DNA from 3 places in the Kosakonia sp. YIM B13571 genome. Region 1 is predicted to be linked to each of the others. Evidence: predicted binding sites of a transcription regulator. Region 1 holds the regulator's gene; each other region holds the start of a gene.

What was found. Region 1 encodes PhoB, which activates phosphate uptake and scavenging genes when phosphate is short. Its sites were predicted from a motif close to CTGTCATAAAACTGNCNNAT; they were not measured.
Region 2: the regulator PhoB is predicted to act here: its motif matches at 3,538-3,557, upstream of uvrB (excinuclease ABC subunit UvrB).
Region 3: the regulator PhoB is predicted to act here: its motif matches at 3,957-3,976, upstream of kdgR (DNA-binding transcriptional regulator KdgR).

What each region holds. Positions count from the first base shown of each region.
Region 1 covers NZ_JBHZPL010000001.1:925,102-931,183, reverse strand. The annotation lists gene sbcC (exonuclease subunit SbcC) at 1-1,708, opposite strand, end outside; gene sbcD (exonuclease subunit SbcD) at 1,705-2,907, opposite strand; gene phoB (phosphate response regulator transcription factor PhoB) at 3,106-3,795, shown strand; gene phoR (phosphate regulon sensor histidine kinase PhoR) at 3,817-5,115, shown strand; gene brnQ (branched-chain amino acid transporter carrier protein BrnQ) at 5,522-6,082, shown strand, end outside.
Region 2 covers NZ_JBHZPL010000001.1:441,664-447,745, reverse strand. The annotation lists gene bioF (8-amino-7-oxononanoate synthase) at 1-921, shown strand, start outside; gene bioC (malonyl-ACP O-methyltransferase BioC) at 908-1,657, shown strand; gene bioD (dethiobiotin synthase) at 1,650-2,372, shown strand; gene ACFX4O_RS02100 (ABC transporter ATP-binding protein) at 2,314-3,036, opposite strand; gene ACFX4O_RS02095 (hypothetical protein) at 2,999-3,376, opposite strand; gene uvrB (excinuclease ABC subunit UvrB) at 3,789-5,810, shown strand; gene pmrB (two-component system sensor histidine kinase PmrB) at 6,023-6,082, opposite strand, start outside.
Region 3 covers NZ_JBHZPL010000003.1:445,459-451,540, reverse strand. The annotation lists gene rlmA (23S rRNA (guanine(745)-N(1))-methyltransferase) at 1-93, opposite strand, end outside; gene cspE (transcription antiterminator/RNA stability regulator CspE) at 234-443, opposite strand; partial or broken gene ACFX4O_RS10600 (DUF2627 domain-containing protein) at 456-596, opposite strand; gene ACFX4O_RS10595 (MBL fold metallo-hydrolase) at 1,108-2,097, opposite strand; gene ACFX4O_RS10590 (YebO family protein) at 2,116-2,403, opposite strand; gene mgrB (PhoP/PhoQ regulator MgrB) at 2,478-2,621, opposite strand; gene ACFX4O_RS10580 (YobH family protein) at 2,783-3,022, shown strand; gene kdgR (DNA-binding transcriptional regulator KdgR) at 3,074-3,865, opposite strand; gene ACFX4O_RS10570 (MFS transporter) at 4,043-5,416, shown strand; gene htpX (protease HtpX) at 5,607-6,082, opposite strand, start outside.

The sequences.
Region 1 (6,082 bases):
GGTTTTTAACTTCGCGCTCATCTTTTTCGTAGCGTTCAGCCAACCCTTTCAGCCGCTCGCCAAGCGCGACGCCATCCTCTTTGACCTGGCGGACTTCGAGATCCAGCGCGCTGCGTCGCGCCTGATTGACGCCTGGCTCAAGAGTTTGATAATGCGCAACTGCCGGATGTTCGGTTGCGCCACACAGCGGGCAAGGGTGACCGGGTTGCAGGCGCGCACGCTCGCTTTCCAGATCTTTGATCCGATTTTCCAGCTCGCAAATGGTCGTGACTTCCGTCAGTAGCTGGTTTTTCTCTTTATACAGTTCGCGTTTGCGCGCCAGCTCAACGCTGATTTTTTCCTGCTCGGCGCGTAAATCCAGCAAGCTCTGCTGGCGCTGTGCCAGCTGCTTGCGTAGCGGAGCAAAACGGGCATGCAGAGCGGTAAGCTGCTGACGAAGCGGGCGGTTTTGCGCGCACAGCGCCATTGCCGCCGCGGTATCTTCCTCGCTCATCTCCAGCGTTGACGCAGGCAAGGTGCGCAGTTTCGTCTCGTGCGTCTGCACGCGCTGTTGCAGTCCGAGCCACTGTTTTTTCTCCTCTTCCAGCTGGTTGAACAACACGCGCCAGCCGGTTAATTCGCTTTGCCAGCGCTGAAAACGGGCATTTTCAACAAGCCAACTTTCCAGCGTTTTTTGCGTTTCCTGCAATGTTGCATGCTGCTGTTGGGCGCTAAAGCGAATGCGTGCGCGCTGTAACAGGCTGGCATGTAAGCGAGTATTTACTTCTTCGCTCTGTGTTCGAGTGCGGAGCAGCGCTTTACGCTGCTCCTCAAGCCGATCCCACAGCGGGCGCAATTGCAGCGCCGGTTGCGCGCGTTCCAGCGCCGCTAACTGCGGCTGGGCACCGGCCAGCGCCTGCTGTGCCTGTACCAGCGCGGCCTGTGCGCGTCCGCGTGCGGCACGTAGCTCCGCATCGCGGTTCAGCCAGTTTGCCTGCGCCTGTATGTCGCGCTGACCCGCCAGTAAAAGTTGCTCTTCGTCAGTGAGTGCCTGCAAACTTTGCGCAAGCTGCTGGCGCTGCTCATCATTAAGTAGCACTACGCCTTCGGCCTGTGCCTGCAACTTCTCCAGCCGGGTTTTCGCCGCTTTGTGTTTTTCAAACACCATGGCGGAAATCTGCCCATAAATCTCGGTGCCGGTCAGCTCTTCCAGCAGCTCGGCACGTTCGCGCGGTTTCGCATTGAGGAACGCGGCAAACTGCCCCTGCGACAGCAGCATGGAGCGGGTGAAACGGCCATAATCCAGCCCGGTTAGCGAGGCAGTAAGATCAAGTTTATCTTTCACTTTATCGGCAAGTATTTTGCCGTCGGCGCAGACCGCGAGTTCAACGCGCGGGGCTTGCAGGTTGCCATCCGGCAGCCCACGGGCGCGGCTCTGGCTCCAGAAGGCGCGATAGGCGACGCCTTTCACTTCAAACTCCACTTCAGCCAGGCAGTCGGCGGTATCGCGGGTCATTAAATCGTTTTGCGATTGCGAAAGGGTGCTAAGACGCGGTGTTTCGTGATACAGCGCCAGGCAGATGGCGTCGAGCAGGGTGGTTTTCCCCGCACCGGTCGCACCGGTAATGGCGAAAAGGCCATTGCTGGCGAACGGCTCTTCGGTGAAGTCTATTTTCCACTCGCCTTTGAGCGAGTTCAGGTTTTTCAGCCGCAGGCTCAGGATTTTCATGCCTCATTCTCCTCATCCAGCGCCTGGCGTGCTTCGCTGAAAAGCGTGTGCAAACGCGCACTTTGTGTATCGTCGAGTTCTGCCAGCGCAAGGCGACGGGCAAAAACCTCTTCCACTTTTAATTCGTTTAAGGTTTCGCGTAACTCGCCGGAGAGAATTCGTTCGCGTTGTTCGCGGCTGCGGCGCACCAGCAGCACTTCTACCGGCAAATCTTCCGTCAATTGCTGGATTTTGCGCTGCATGTCCGTCAGATATTCATGGCTTTCGATTTCGATATCCAGCCATACAGGGTGCTCAGCGGGCGCGTCTCGCCACTGCTCTAACTGGCGGCAGATGTCAGCAAAATCGCCTTTGATCACGGCTAATGCCTGCGTTGCTGGAACCTCCAGCGTCGTGACTTCGGCGAGTTTACCCCCGGAGAATGTCACCAGATTGACGCTTTTGCTTTTCCCGGTTTCATCAAAACTCAACGCAATGGGCGAGCCGCAGTAGCGGATATGCTCCTGGCCGCCAATCTTCTGCGCCCGATGAATGTGGCCGAGCGCGATGTAATCCATGCGGGGAAAATTCTGTGCAGGGAATGCGTCTAACGTGCCGATATAAATATCACGCACCGCGTCACTTTTGCTGGCACCAACAGTGGTTAAATGACCGCTGGCAATAATGGGCAGCGGCTTGTCACCGCGCAGTTCACAGGCCTCGGTAAACTGCTGTTGATAGTAATCGGTGATCGCCGCCAGCAAATGTTGCTGTTTTTGTTGCCCGGAAAGCCCCGCCTGGCTAACGGTAATGTCGCGTGGGCGTAGAAATGGCACCGGGCAAAATACTGCACCGGGTTCGCCATCGCGGCAATTTAGCAAGAACGGCTTCTCGCCTGCACTGGCGATTACCGTGGTTTTCAGGTAAGCGAGGATCGCTTTCGATTCATTCAGCGTGGCCACGGAATCGTGATTACCCGCCAGCACAATAAGCTGGCAGCCCGTTTGCTGGAGTTTAACCACAAAGCGGTTATAGAGCTCGCGCGCATAGCTTGGCGGGGAACCGGTATCGAAAATATCGCCTGCGACAATAATGGCATCAACCTGATGCGTTTCGGCGGCGGCGAGCAGCCAGTCGAGAAAAGCGTCATGTTCGGCGGCGCGGTTTTTACTGTAGAAGTTTTGACCCAGATGCCAGTCTGAAGTGTGAATGATGCGCATAGCGGTTCCGTGGCGAAAAAGCGTAAAGCAGATTATAAACATTAAGCAGATGAGGGACATAACCGAACGCAAATTTGCGTTGTCACACAGCCACCGCACGGGTCATATTGCGGTCATCTTATTCATAAATCTGTCATAAAACTGACGCATAATGGCGCCGCTATCTATACTGACGACTTAATTAAAACAGGGCGAATTATGGCGAGACGAATTCTGGTCGTAGAAGATGAAGCACCGATCCGTGAAATGGTGTGCTTCGTGCTCGAGCAAAATGGTTTTCAACCGGTGGAAGCTGAAGATTATGACAGCGCGGTGAACCAACTTAACGAACCCTGGCCCGACCTGGTTTTACTGGACTGGATGCTGCCTGGCGGTTCTGGCATTCAGTTTATTAAACATCTTAAACGCGAAGCGATGACCCGTGATATTCCGGTGATGATGCTGACCGCGCGCGGGGAGGAAGAGGATCGCGTTCGTGGTCTGGAAACGGGGGCGGACGATTACATTACCAAGCCATTTTCACCGAAAGAGCTGGTGGCGCGTATCAAAGCTGTGATGCGCCGTATTTCACCGATGGCGGTGGAAGAGGTGATAGAAATGCAGGGGCTGAGCCTCGATCCTTCCTCACACCGTGTGATGACGGGTGAAAATCCGCTGGATATGGGACCGACAGAGTTTAAACTCTTACACTTTTTTATGACTCACCCGGAACGTGTTTACAGCCGCGAACAGCTGCTGAACCACGTATGGGGAACCAACGTTTACGTTGAAGACAGAACCGTGGACGTGCATATTCGCCGTCTGCGCAAAGCGCTGGAACACAGCGGCCACGATCGTATGGTGCAAACAGTGCGCGGCACGGGATATCGTTTTTCGACCCGTTTCTGAAATTTGACAGGAGTGTGACGCGTGCTGGAACGGCTGTCATGGAAAAGGCTGGTGCTGGAGCTCCTCCTTTGTTGTATCCCCGCCTTTATTCTCGGCGCGATTTTCGGTTACCTGCCCTGGTTTTTATTCGCTGCGGTAACCGGCCTGCTGATCTGGCATTTCTGGAATTTACTGCGCCTTTCCTGGTGGCTATGGGTTGATAAAAGCATGACCCCGCCGCCGGGAACGGGAAGCTGGGAGCCGCTACTTTACGGGCTACACCAGATGCAGATGCGTAACAAAAAGCGCCGCCGTGAACTCGGAAATTTGATCAAACGCTTTCGCAGCGGTGCGGAATCGCTGCCGGATGCGGTGATCCTCACCACCGAAGACGGGGCGATTTTCTGGTGTAACGGCCTCGCCCAGCAGATGCTGGGGCTGCGCTGGCCGGATGACAACGGCCAGAATATCCTTAACTTACTGCGCTACCCTGAATTTACGAAATACATCAGGAATCAAGAGTTTGGTCGGCCTCTGCACTTAGTGCTCAATAATGGGCGGCATCTTGAGATCCGCGTCATGCCCTACAGCGAGCAACAACTGCTGATGGTGGCGCGCGACGTGACGCAAATGCACCAGTTGGAAGGCGCGCGGCGTAACTTTTTTGCCAACGTCAGCCATGAGCTGCGCACGCCATTAACGGTGCTGCAAGGCTATCTGGAAATGATGCAGGAGCAAACGCTGGAAGGGGCTCCGCGCGAAAAAGCGCTGCACACTATGCGTGAACAAACTTCGCGGATGGAAGGGTTGGTGCGCCAGTTACTCACGCTGTCGAAAATTGAAGCCGCGCCGACGCTGCCGCCTAACGAAACCATTGATGTACCTATGATGCTGCGGGTCGTCGAACGGGAAGCGCAAACCCTTAGTCAGCAAAAGCACACTTTCAGTTTTGAAGTGGATAACGCGCTTAAAGTGCTGGGCAACGAAGAGCAACTGCGCAGCGCAATCTCTAATCTGGTGTATAACGCCGTCAACCACACGCCACCGGGCACGCACGTTATTGTGCGCTGGCAGCATGTACCGCAGGGAGCGGAATTTAGCGTGGAAGATAACGGACCGGGCATTGCCGCAGAACATATTCCGCGTCTGACCGAACGTTTCTACCGGGTGGATAAAGCCCGCTCGCGGCAAACTGGCGGCAGCGGTCTTGGGTTGGCGATTGTCAAACACGCGGTAAATCACCACGACAGCCGCCTTGATATCGTCAGCGAACCGGGCAAGGGCACCCGCTTTAGCTTTGTCGTGCCGGAACGTCTGGTTGCCAAAAAAGCCGCTTCCTGAAGGCTCTGTCAGCATATCTTTCCAGCGGCCTGCGAAAACAGGCCGCTTTCCCGCACCGTCTACCTCAACTGAAACATATTTTGTACGTCTGCTGCTTTTTTGTTCGCATGATCAGCCATGTGTTTTTCTTATAAATGGAGTATCTGACTGCTTGTTTTTTACAATGCAGCATAACCATCTGGTTTTACGATCCCACCTTGCCTTTAAACGTTATAAGCGTTTAAATTGCGCCCCATACATTGTCAGACCGACTGTGTTTACGTGGTAAATCGAAAAACTATTCTTCGCCACGGTGTACATAAAGCATTTCCCGCTGATTTTTCGCGCAATTGGCGTTTTATTGTTCGGTCGGGAAAGGCCAATAATTCATCACTTTACGACACCACATCCACAGGCAGTAAAACTTATGACCCATCACTTAAAACCACGAGACATTGTTGCTCTGGGCTTTATGACCTTTGCCCTCTTCGTAGGCGCAGGTAACATCATTTTTCCTCCGATGGTCGGCTTACAGGCGGGTGAACACGTCTGGACGGCGGCGTTTGGCTTTCTGATTACTGCCGTTGGTTTGCCCGTGCTAACCGTTGTAGCACTGGCGAAAGTGGGCGGTGGCGTCGATAGTCTGAGCACGCCGATTGGTAAAGTGGCGGGTGTTCTGCTGGCGACGGTTTGCTACCTGGCGGTTGGGCCACTGTTTGCGACGCCGCGTACGGCAACCGTGTCGTTTGAAGTCGGGATTGCGCCGCTGACCGGCGAAGGCGCGATGCCGCTGCTGATTTACAGCGTGGTGTATTTCGCGCTGGTGATCCTGGTATCGCTCTATCCGGGCAAACTGCTTGATACTGTGGGTAATTTCCTTGCTCCGTTGAAAATCATCGCGCTGACTATCCTCTCGATCGCCGCGATTGTCTGGCCGGCGGGCTCCATCAGCCACGCGCTGGACGCTTACCAGAACGCCTCTTTCTCC
Region 2 (6,082 bases), 480 kb from region 1:
GTGAGTGGTTATACCACCGCGCACCAGGCGCTGGAGGAGGAACTGGCCGACTGGCTCGGTTACTCGCGTGCGTTGCTATTTATCTCTGGCTTTGCCGCCAATCAGGCGGTGATTGCTGCGCTGACGGGCAAAGAAGACCGGATTGTCGCTGACAAATTAAGCCACGCATCGCTGCTGGAGGCCGCCAGCCACAGTCAGGCACAACTGCGACGTTTCGCGCATAACGATGCCGGGCAACTGACCACGCTGCTGGCAAAACCGCTTGCCGGGCAGCAACTGGTGGTTACCGAGGGCATTTTCAGTATGGATGGCGACAGCGCACCGCTGGCGGTCATTGCTGATGCCTCGCGGGAAGCACAGGCCTGGTTGATGGTGGATGATGCGCACGGCATTGGTGTGTCCGGCGAGCAAGGGCGCGGCAGTTGTCACTTACACGGCATCAAGCCGGAGGTGCTGGTGGTGACCTTCGGCAAAGGTTTTGGCGTCAGCGGTGCGGCGGTGTTGTGCAGCAACACGGTAGCGGATTACCTGCTGCAATTTGCCCGCCATCTGATTTACAGCACCTCAATGCCCCCGGCGCAGGCCGTGGCGCTGGGGGCGGCATTGCAGGTTATTCGTAGCGACGACGGTAATGCGCGGCGTGAAAAGCTGGCGGCGCTGATTGCCCATTTTCGCCACGGCGTGGCACATCAGGCCGTGACGATGACCGATTCCTCCAGCGCAATTCAACCGCTGATTGTCGGCGAGAATAGCCGCGCACTGTGGCTGGCAGAACGCTTGCGCCAGCGCGGCTGTTGGGTGACTGCCATTCGCCCGCCCACCGTACCGCCGGGCACGGCACGTTTGCGCCTGACGCTGACCGCAGAGCACCAGTTCGACGATATCGACCGCTTGCTGGAGGCCTTGCATGACAGTGAATAAACAGGCGGTCGCCGCTGCTTTTGGCCGCGCGGCGAAGAGTTACGCTCAGCACGACGAATTGCAGCGCCGAAGCACCGATCTGCTGTTATCCAGGTTGGGCGCTGTCACGCCCGCTCAGGTGCTGGACGCCGGTTGTGGACCCGGCACGATGAGCCGCTACTGGCGCGGGCAGGGCAGTGAGGTAACGGCGTTGGATCTCTCAGTGAATATGCTTGATGAAGCGCGCCGCCAGCACAGTGCCCAGCGCTATGTCCGTGGTGACATTGAAGCCATGCCGCTGGCGGATGCGCAATTTTCGCTGGTCTGGAGCAACCTGGCGGTGCAGTGGTGTGATGATTTGCGCCAGGCTATCGGGGAGATGTATCGCGTCACCCAGCCCGGCGGTTGTGTTGCTTTTACGACACTGGTCGCGGCCTCGCTGCCGGAGCTGAACGAAGCGTGGCGCGCGATTGATGACCATCCGCACGCCAACCGTTTCTTAACTTTGCCCACAATCGAGCAGGCGTTACGTGGCTGGCGTCTGCGCAGTGGGGTTGAAACGATAACCTTGCATTTTGACGATGCCACCGCCGCACTGCGCTCGCTAAAAGGTATTGGCGCAACACATTTACATGCGGGCAGGCAGCAGGGGCTGACTCGCGGCAAACTGCAACGCTTGCAGCTGGCCTGGCCGCAGCAGCAGGGCAAATACCCGCTGACATACCATCTTTTTTGGGGAGTTGTTGTCCGTGATTGAACGTTATTTTGTGACCGGTACGGATACGGAAGTTGGGAAAACAGTCGCCAGTTGTGCGCTGTTGCAAGCGGCGAACCTACGCGGTTTACGCAGCGCGGGGTATAAACCGGTGGCTTCCGGGAGTGAGATGACCGCAGAGGGGCTGCGCAACAGCGATGCACTGGCGCTGCAGCACCACAGCAGCCTGCCGATGGCGTATAAAACCGTTAATCCGTATACCTTTGCAGAACCGACATCACCGCATATTGTCAGTGCCGATGTGGGTGAACCGATTGATGTGCAGGTGATGTCTGCCGGGCTGCGCGCGCTGGAAACGCAGGCGGAGTGGCTGCTGGTTGAAGGTGCGGGAGGCTGGTTTACACCGCTTTCCGAGACGTTCACCTTCGCCGATTGGGTGGCGCAGGAACAGCTACCGGTGATTCTGGTGGTCGGGGTGAAACTCGGTTGTATTAACCATGCCATGCTAACCGCGCAAGCGGTGCGCCAGGCGGGGTTACGGCTGGCGGGGTGGATTGCCAACGATGTGGTGCTGCCGGGTAAGCGGCACCAGGAGTATCTGGCAACGCTTCGGCGCGTGATGCAGGCTCCGCTGATTGGCGAAATTCCCTGGTTTGCCCACGCACCGGAAAAAGAAAAAACGGGTCATTATCTTGATCTCAGCGTCCTGACTCCGACGTCATCCATTTTGAAAGCAACGGATCATCAAGTTGTTTAACATCGCCCTGCGCGACATTGCGCCCACGGTGCAGCAGACAGAAACGGTCGGCGACCCGGCGAATAAATGACAAGTGCTGTTCAGCCAGCAGAATGGTCATGCCAAACTCCTGGTTGAGCCGCACGATCAAATTCCCCAGTTTGTGAATAAAGGCCTGACCCAGACCGCGGGTCGGCTCATCCAGGATCAACAGCCGTGGGTGCGTAACCAGCGCTCGCGCCATCGCCAACTGTTGTTGATTATCCTCTGATAGCTCCGCGCCACGTACCTGGCGCAGCTCATACAGTTCCGGGAACAAATCGTAAATATCCCGGCGCACTGCGCTGCCCGGTTCACTTCCGGCGCGCATGGCGACATGCAGATTTTCCTCAATGGTGAGTTGCGAAAAAATCCGCCTGTCCTGCGGCACATAGCTGATGCCGATGGCGCTGCGATGTTCGGCTTGCAAAGAGAGCAGGTCGCGCGGCGGAGCGCCCGCGTCCTGCCAAATCATGCTACCGCTTTCAATCGGCAAATAGCCGGTGATGCAATTCACCAGTGTCGTTTTGCCCATGCCTGGCAACCCAATAACTGATGTGCAGACCCCGGGGGATAAATCGAGGTCGACATTCCACAATGTATGCTGATTACCGTAATACTGATTTACTGCGCGTAAGCTCAACATTGTCCGCTCCTTGTTTCGGATCTGATGACCAAGATGATTCTGCAAAAGGCTTGCCAGAACATAAAAAAGGCTTTTTTTTCGGATGCCGCTGAGAAAAGTGGCTTTTAAAACGCGAGGAGGGAAGAAGCCAGGTAAAAATTCTGCACTTTGCCAGTGCTTGCAGTGTTGAGTTGTGGTGCAGTAATGGCCGGATCTGTGAGAACGATCTCATGCGGATCCTGCGTTTCGTTTGCTGATAATTATCAAAAAGAAATGATAAAAAATTTTTAGCGGCACCTGCCTGGGACAAAATGGGATTTGGCGGGAAGGCGAGGTGTCCGGCCTGGCGGCAGTTATCCACTATTCCTGTGGATAACCTTGTGTATTAGAGTTAGAAAACATGCGGCAAGCGAGAAAGGACGCGGGTTGCGCCTGAATTGGTGTTAAACACGTCTTTTTGAAATTATATCTAATAATCAAAAGGTTATATAAAAGCAATGCCTGTAAGAAAAGTGTCACTCGCTGCCACAAAACTTTCAAAGGCTCGCTTGACAAATGTTAAAAGAGGAAAAATTTTGGGGATAACCTGAAAGGGTTGGTGTTTTATCTTGTCCGCGCTGAAATTTGAGGGGAGAAGCGACGCCCTAACGGGGAGTAGAACAGATTGCCTATTTCGCTACTGTTTTTTCATCCAGTGTTATTTATTGGCAAAAGTGAACAGGGTGAGTAAAATGTGTTACCTGCCCGCTCATTCCTTCATCAGGTAGCCGTTCATGAGTAAACCGTTCAAACTGAATTCCGCTTTTCGTCCTTCCGGCGATCAGCCTGAAGCTATCCGCCGCCTCAAGGAAGGTCTGGAAGACGGCCTTGCGCACCAGACGCTGCTCGGGGTGACGGGTTCAGGGAAGACATTCACCGTTGCTAATGTGATTGCCGATCTCCAGCGCCCAACAATGGTGCTGGCACCGAATAAAACGCTGGCTGCGCAGCTGTATGGTGAAATGAAAGAGTTCTTCCCGGATAACGCGGTGGAGTATTTCGTCTCTTACTACGATTACTACCAGCCGGAAGCGTATGTCCCAAGTTCCGACACCTTTATCGAAAAAGATGCCTCGGTGAATGAACATATCGAGCAGATGCGTCTGTCAGCAACGAAGGCGTTACTGGAGCGTCGCGATGTGATTGTGGTGGCATCCGTCTCTGCCATCTACGGTCTGGGCGATCCGGACCTCTACCTGAAAATGATGCTGCACCTGACTAAGGGCATGATCATCGATCAGCGCGCGATCCTGCGCCGCCTGACGGAGCTGCAATATACCCGCAACGATCAGGCGTTCCAGCGCGGCACTTTCCGCGTGCGTGGCGAAGTTATCGATGTGTTCCCGGCGGAATCTGACGATCTGGCGCTGCGTATCGAATTATTCGATGAAGAAGTTGAACGGCTGTCGCTATTCGATCCGCTGACCGGTCATATTGAATCGGGCATCCAGCGTTTCACCATCTACCCGAAAACGCACTACGTGACGCCACGCGAGCGTATCGTGCAGGCGATGGAAGAGATCAAAGTTGAGCTGGCTGAACGCCGTAAGTCGCTGCTGGCCAATAATAAACTGCTGGAAGAGCAGCGGCTCAGCCAGCGTACTCAGTTCGACCTGGAGATGATGAACGAGCTGGGCTACTGCTCGGGGATTGAAAACTACTCGCGCTATCTTTCCGGTCGTGGGCCGGGCGAGCCGCCGCCGACGCTGTTCGACTACTTGCCTGCTGATGGTCTGCTGGTGATCGACGAATCACACGTTACCATTCCGCAGATTGGCGGGATGTATCGCGGCGACCGCGCGCGTAAAGAGACGCTGGTGGAATATGGTTTCCGCCTGCCGTCGGCGCTGGATAACCGGCCGTTAAAATTTGAAGAGTTTGAAGCGCTGGCACCGCAGTCGATTTATGTTTCGGCGACGCCAGGTAATTACGAGCTGGAGAAATCAGGCAGCGAAGTGATTGATCAAGTGGTGCGCCCGACTGGCCTGCTCGATCCGGTGATTGAAGTGCGCCCGGTGGCGACTCAGGTGGACGATCTGCTTTCTGAAATTCGCCTGCGCGCCGCGATTAATGAACGTGTTTTGGTCACGACGCTGACCAAACGCATGGCGGAAGATCTTACGGAATATCTGGAAGAGCATGGCGAGCGGGTACGTTATCTGCACTCGGATATCGACACCGTTGAACGTATGGAGATTATCCGCGATTTGCGCCTTGGCGAGTTCGACGTGCTGGTCGGCATCAACTTGCTACGTGAGGGGCTGGATATGCCGGAAGTGTCGCTGGTGGCGATTCTGGATGCCGACAAAGAGGGGTTCCTGCGTTCCGAGCGTTCGCTTATCCAGACCATTGGCCGCGCCGCACGTAACATTAACGGTAAAGCCATTCTTTATGGCGACAGGATCACGCCGTCAATGGCGAAAGCGATTGGCGAAACCGAGCGCCGTCGTGAAAAACAGCAGCAATATAACGAAGAGCACGGTATTACGCCGCAAGGTCTGAACAAGAAAGTGGTGGATATTCTTGCGCTTGGCGAAGGGCTGGCGAAGACGCGCGCGAAAGGGCGTGGCAAAGCGCGCACCCCTGCTCAGGTGGAAGCTGCTGAACTGGCGCTCACGCCGAAAGCGCTGCAGCAGAAAATCCACGAGCTGGAAGGCCAGATGATGCAACATGCGCAGAACCTGGAGTTTGAAGAGGCGGCGAAAGTGCGCGACCAGCTGCACCAGCTGCGCGAGCTATTTATTGCCGCATCGTAATCTCTTCAGGTAATTTGATCGCACAAAATAACAAAAAAGAGAGCCGGTTAGGGCTCTCTTAATGTTGGCTTAACCTACGCCTGACACACTGCCCACCGGTATTCTGGAGGGCAATCTGATGCAGCAATTTAAGGTTCGTGAATTTTTTGCCGTCGCTTTCGCGCTGGCGTTAGTCATTGGGTTTGCCCATCTTTGGGTGCTGACTTATTGATTTATACCTGGCGAGCAGCCGGGAGAAATTTAACCCACGCCCGCACGCCAGACTGTGTCAG
Region 3 (6,082 bases), on a different contig from region 1:
TTTCGCAATATCAAACTGGTGCCGCTGCGCGCAAAAGAAGGATCTATCTCGACGATGTAAAGGTGCGTGGCAAAGCGGACAACTGAAAGCCATAAAAACTCCGGGGCGTTCTTAAAGGGCAAAAGTGTACCGCCATTTGTTATGTCGTGGAAATTAAAAAGCCCCGCACTAAGGCGAGGCTTTATGTCTGACATTGACGCGCTAAATGCGCTTCAAGCTCAGGGGTGTCGAAATCAGATAGCAGTTACGTTAACTGCAGCTGGGCCTTTCTGGCCGTCCTGAATTTCAAACTCAACGTTCTGGCCTTCGGCCAGAGTTTTGAAGCCGTTACCCTGGATTGCAGAGAAGTGTACGAATACATCTTTGCTGCCATCAGCCGGAGTAATGAAACCAAAACCTTTAGACTCGTTGAACCACTTAACTTGACCTTTAATCTTTGCCATTTGCAAAATTCCTTAATGTATATACTTCGCCCGCAGGCATTGACTGAGAAAACTGAGACATTACTGCTTGAGGCACTAATATAAGGTTCGGCAGAGAAGCTGTATTCAACGAAACGTTTTACTCAGGACTTCTTTACTGAAAATGCCACACATAAACAGAGCTGTACCTCGATTGACCCAAAACGTGTTATCACATAATACGTAAATTATGGCAAGCCATTTTTAAACATGTCTGGATCCGTCGCACAAATTCTATGGTTATCAAGACTTGTTGCGCACGTTTATGCATAACATTGAACGCTATAACAGACGCTCTGAACATCAATATTTGTGCTCACAGAAGCGAATTTCTTACTATAGCTCAATAAGTTCCGTCGATCCATGCCAGTTCCCATACCGCTATGCATATAGCGTATATCGTAAGAACTTTTTGCGCATACTTATGCTTTTTTCTTAGGCCAGGAAGATTCTTAAACAAATATAAACCCAGTAAAAACTATTACCTCAAACCACTATGGATATTTCTTGTGCAAATAAGCAAAGTTGTGCACCAAAATAATGAAATTATGATGACACTGCCTCATAAAAAGGCAAAGAAATCGTTTCGATAAAAATAAAACAGCGTGATAATAAAGCAACGCATCTTTTTGGAGTGCTGGCGGAATTAACAAAGAGGCAAATACTGCCCAATTTTTAAGATCCTGAAGTTATCATTCTCCGCAGCCGTTTCGGTTAATGCCCACTGCAACTCTTTCACTGGTTCATCAAGCGATTCATCCGCCAGCTCAAATACTCCCCAATGAATGGGGATTGCAAGCGGCGCCCCCAACTGTTGCCAAAGCGCAATAGCACTTTGTGGGTCCATATGATTCATCGCCATAAACCAGCGCGGTGCATAAGCACCAATTGGCAACGCGATAGTATCCAGTTGACCTAACCGTTGAGGAATGGTGAGCAATTCTGGCGTGTAACCTGTATCACCAGCAAACCAAAAACGCTGCGCTGATGATTCAATGACCCAGCCGCACCACAATGAGCGATTGCGATCCCATAATGTGCGCATGCTCCAATGTTGTGCAGGCACCGCGGTGTAGGTCATTCCCTGAAATATAAAACTTTGCCACCAGTCTAACTCAGTAACATGTTGCGCACCGCGTCGACGAAGCCAACCGCCAACCCCCAATGGCACAAAGAAGTGCACATCCGGAAAGCGACGCAGCAGCGCACGCACCGTCCACGTATCCAGGTGATCGTAGTGATTGTGAGAAATAAGAATCGCGTCCAGTTGCGGAATGTCGGCAATCGCTAGCGCTATCGGTGTCCGACGTTGTGGACCAGCAAAGCTTACAGGCGAAGCACGACGAGAAAAGACGGGATCTGTGAGGAGATATTGGCCCTGCAGACGCAATAGCATGCTGGCATGTCCTAACCACCAGAGGCCATCGTCCTCACCAGCAATATCGGCTTTTTGCCACCACTGTTCGATAAATCCTGGGTAGCCGCAGGAGGGTGGTCGGGGAAGCCCGGCGGCTTTGCGCTCTTTTCGCCAGCGCTTAACATCTCCGGGTTGATGGGCAAAAGATGCCGAATTGCTAAAACCTTCCGGCGTGTGGTGCGAGATTGCAGGATTATACCAGGGGTTTTTCCACGCCATCTCGCACTCCCAGGCAGGCTAACGCTCAGCAACCAGGCGTATGAAGTCATCATCACCTTTTTCTTGCGCTTTTACTGGCTCAACTGCTTCGTCTTTTTCAGGTTCATTTGACTCGCACAACCGGCGCAGCAAAGCATTTTGTCGTTTTTGCTGATCCAGCAGAGCTTCAAGTAACTCGATTTGTTCATTCGTGCGTGAACTGGCGCGATTGATAAAGAACCACAAAACCAGACCGACAAGAAGAACCACCAAAGAAAGGACTATGGACGCAAGGTTGATCGCGCCTGAATTTAATACTTCGTTCATTTCACCACCTCTATATAGACGCGGCATTCTACCACTGACGTCAAGGAAGGAAATCTCTCACTGAAAAAATGCCATTACCAGGGGATGAATTTATTGATGACGCAGATGCCGCTGAAGAATTGTACATCTTGATCACACATTACGTTAAGCATTTGAGTCCAGAGTAGCAGGCAGACTACCAATACGGCAGCCAGAATCAGCCATCTATATTTTCTCACTCCACTCTCCGATACGTTGCAAGGTGTAACCAGGTTAACATGGCTTCCTTAAACCGCGACTAACTGTATCTCCTTTCGGTATTTTTAGGAATGCTGGACTTGTTTCACCAGGTAAATACCGTAGCCTTGTGATACAGTCTACCGATATGCAAGGAGCAAATATGCGTACACTCATACGAAGCGTTATCGTTCTGGCGCTGCTGTGGATTGGGCTCTTGCTGAGCGGTTACGGGGTGCTGATCAACAGTACGGAAAACGCGGCTGGGCTGGGCTTGCAATGTAAATATGCTACTGCGCGAGGCACCAGTACCGCACAATATGTGCATTCCAGTAATGGTTTTTTTGGTCTGGCAAATTGCCCGCTGTTGCGTAAAAGCGATACCGTTATCGATAACGGCTAATCTTTTGCACAAAAAAGCCGCCTTTTTTTCAGGCGGTTTTTTTGTCTTCATTCAGAACGGATAGTCGTTATAACCCATCTGTTCGGAAATTTTACGCGCGGCATTGTGCAACATTTCAACATACTCATGCAGGCGTTCTTCTGAAAAGCGCAATGTTGGGAAAGAAATACTTAAACCAGCAATCACAACACCGAAACGGTCAAAAACCGGCACGCCAATACAGCGTAAGCCTTCTTCCTGCTCTTCGTTGTCTTCGCCATAACCTTGCTGACGCACAATATCCAGCATCGGCAACAGATCTTCGGTACTTGTGATAGTGCGCTCAGTGCTGCGCTTATACTCAACACCTTCAAGAATCTGCTGCACTTCGTCACGATCGCGCCATGCCAGCAGGACTTTACCAATCGCAGTGCTGTACAACGGGTTACGGCGACCAATGCGCGAATACATGCGCAGATTGTACATTGAATCAATTTTATGGATGTAGACAATGCTATCTTCATCCAGCGCACCCAGGTGGATGGTCTCTTTCGTCAGACGAGAAAGCTCACGCATTTGGATATCCGCGCTGCGGATCAAATCAACGTTTTGCAATGCGCGCGCCCCAAGCTCAAAAAGCTTCAGCGTCAGGGAATATTTTTCTGACTCCCCTTCCTGTGCGACATAACCTAACGATTTCATGGTTTGCAAAAAGCGATAAACGGTGCTTTTCGACATCATGACACGCTGCGAAAGCTCGGTGATGCCGATTTCACGCTCTTCTCCGAGCGCCTGCAGAATGCCAAATACCTTCAATACAGAAGAGACAGAATCTGGCTGCTTGTCCAAATCTGCGATTGCCATTAATCACCTCATCGCCTGTGTTTTATAAAATTCAGAATCGGTTTTTATTATAAATTCGTCATCCGGTCACCGCAATGCGCGTTTGTCAACTTCGTTACAAATCTGCGACATAAAACCGGAATGCCAATGATAGAATCATTATACAAATAACTTTGTGACACTAGCCCTGAAATTTCCATGGATAAATCCTCCCTTGATGGCTTGCCCATTCCACAGCGTTACGGCGCAATTCTGACCATTATTGTTGGCATCGCCATGGCCGTGCTGGACGGCGCAATTGCTAACGTTGCTCTACCGACCATTGCGAGGGATCTCAATGCTTCCGCTGCCAGTTCAATCTGGATTGTTAATGCCTATCAAATTGCGATCGTCGTTTCATTACTGACCCTTTCATTCCTTGGCGATATGTTTGGTTATCGCCGAGTTTATCAATGTGGCCTGATGCTCTTTACGCTTACCTCGTTACTTTGCGCGCTTTCCGACTCGTTATTGACCTTAACTTTGGCGCGTGTCGCGCAGGGCTTTGGCGGTGCAGCGCTGATGAGCGTTAATACTGCGCTCATTCGGCTGATTTATCCCCAGCGAAGCCTGGGGCGCGGTATGGGCATCAACTCCTTCGTTGTCGCTGTATCATCTGCTGCAGGACCGACCATTGCAGCGGCCATTCTTTCTGTTGCCTCCTGGCAATGGTTATTCCTGATCAATGTGCCTCTGGGTATTCTCGCCTTGCTGTTGGCAATAAAATTTTTGCCGCCCAATGCGACACGCAGTGCAAAACCTAAATTCGACCTGCCCAGCGCGGTAATGAATGCACTGACATTCGGTCTGTTAATCACGGCCCTTAGCAGCTTCGCTCAGGGGCAATCCACGATGTTAGTCTTGGTGGAATTGGCCGCATTGTTGCTCATTGGCTCGCTTTTTGTTCGCAGGCAGTTGAAATTACCCGTACCTTTATTACCTGTAGATTTGCTGCGGATCCCGCTTTTTTCTCTGTCGATTGGCACTTCTGTCTGTTCATTTTGCGCACAGATGCTGGCACTTGTCTCATTGCCTTTCTTTTTACAGACGGTACTTGGGCGCAGTGAAGTGGAGACGGGGTTGCTGTTAACGCCCTGGCCGCTGGCTACTATGGTAATGGCTCCGCTGGCAGGATATCTGATTGAACGCGTTCATGCCGGGCTTCTCGGAGGATTAGGAATGGTCATGATGGCAGGCGGCTTATTTGCACTAGCGTTGCTTCCGTCGGCACCGGCAGATATTGATATCATCTGGCGAATGGCGTTATGCGGTGCGGGTTTCGGCCTGTTTCAGTCGCCCAACAACCACACTATTATCACTGCCGCACCCCGCCAGCGCAGCGGCGGTGCCAGTGGCATGCTGGGTACAGCGCGTCTACTGGGACAAAGCTCCGGTGCCGCACTGGTAGCGTTGATGTTTAATCTTTTTGAAACCCATGGGACGCATACCTCATTGCTACTGGCAGGAACACTCGCCACGATCGCCGCCGGAATCAGCAGTCTACGTATTACACAGCCGCGCGCCAGTGAGTAAAAAATCCCTTGTATAGAAAGATATTGATAACGTCGTCGAAGGGATTCACGCCCTGCCCGTTCTGTCAGCTTTGAATCCAGAGGCAGTATGGCAAAACTAAAATCTGTTGCTTATCACGTCCACAGAACGTGATTTTAAGTTGGCAATAAAAAACGCGTCCTTAGACGCGTTTTTTATTCCAGATGACCTGTTATTTCAGATATTCGCCAGAACGCAATGCTTCAATACGTTTGTCCAACGGCGGGTGGGTCATGAACAGTTCACTCAGCGATTTTGACTTACCATTGATACAGAAAGCCATCATGCTGCTTGCTTCCTGCGGTTCATAGCTGGTTTTCAAACGCTGGAGCGCAGCAATCATCTTCTCACGACCAACCAATTTTGCAGATCCGGCATCGGCATGGAATTCACGGTAACGCGAGAACCACATGGTAATAATGCTCGCCAGAATACCGAACACCAGCTCCAGCACAGTTGCAACAGCGAAGTAGATCAGCGGGTTGCCGTTAGTTTCTTCGCCATCATCACGGTTACCGCTGAGGAAACCTGAAGCAATCTGCGCAATGATGCGTGAAATGAAGATAACAAAGGTGTTCACGATACCCTGAATCAGCGTCATGGTGACCATGTCGCCATTCGCAATATGGCTGATCTCATGGGCGATAA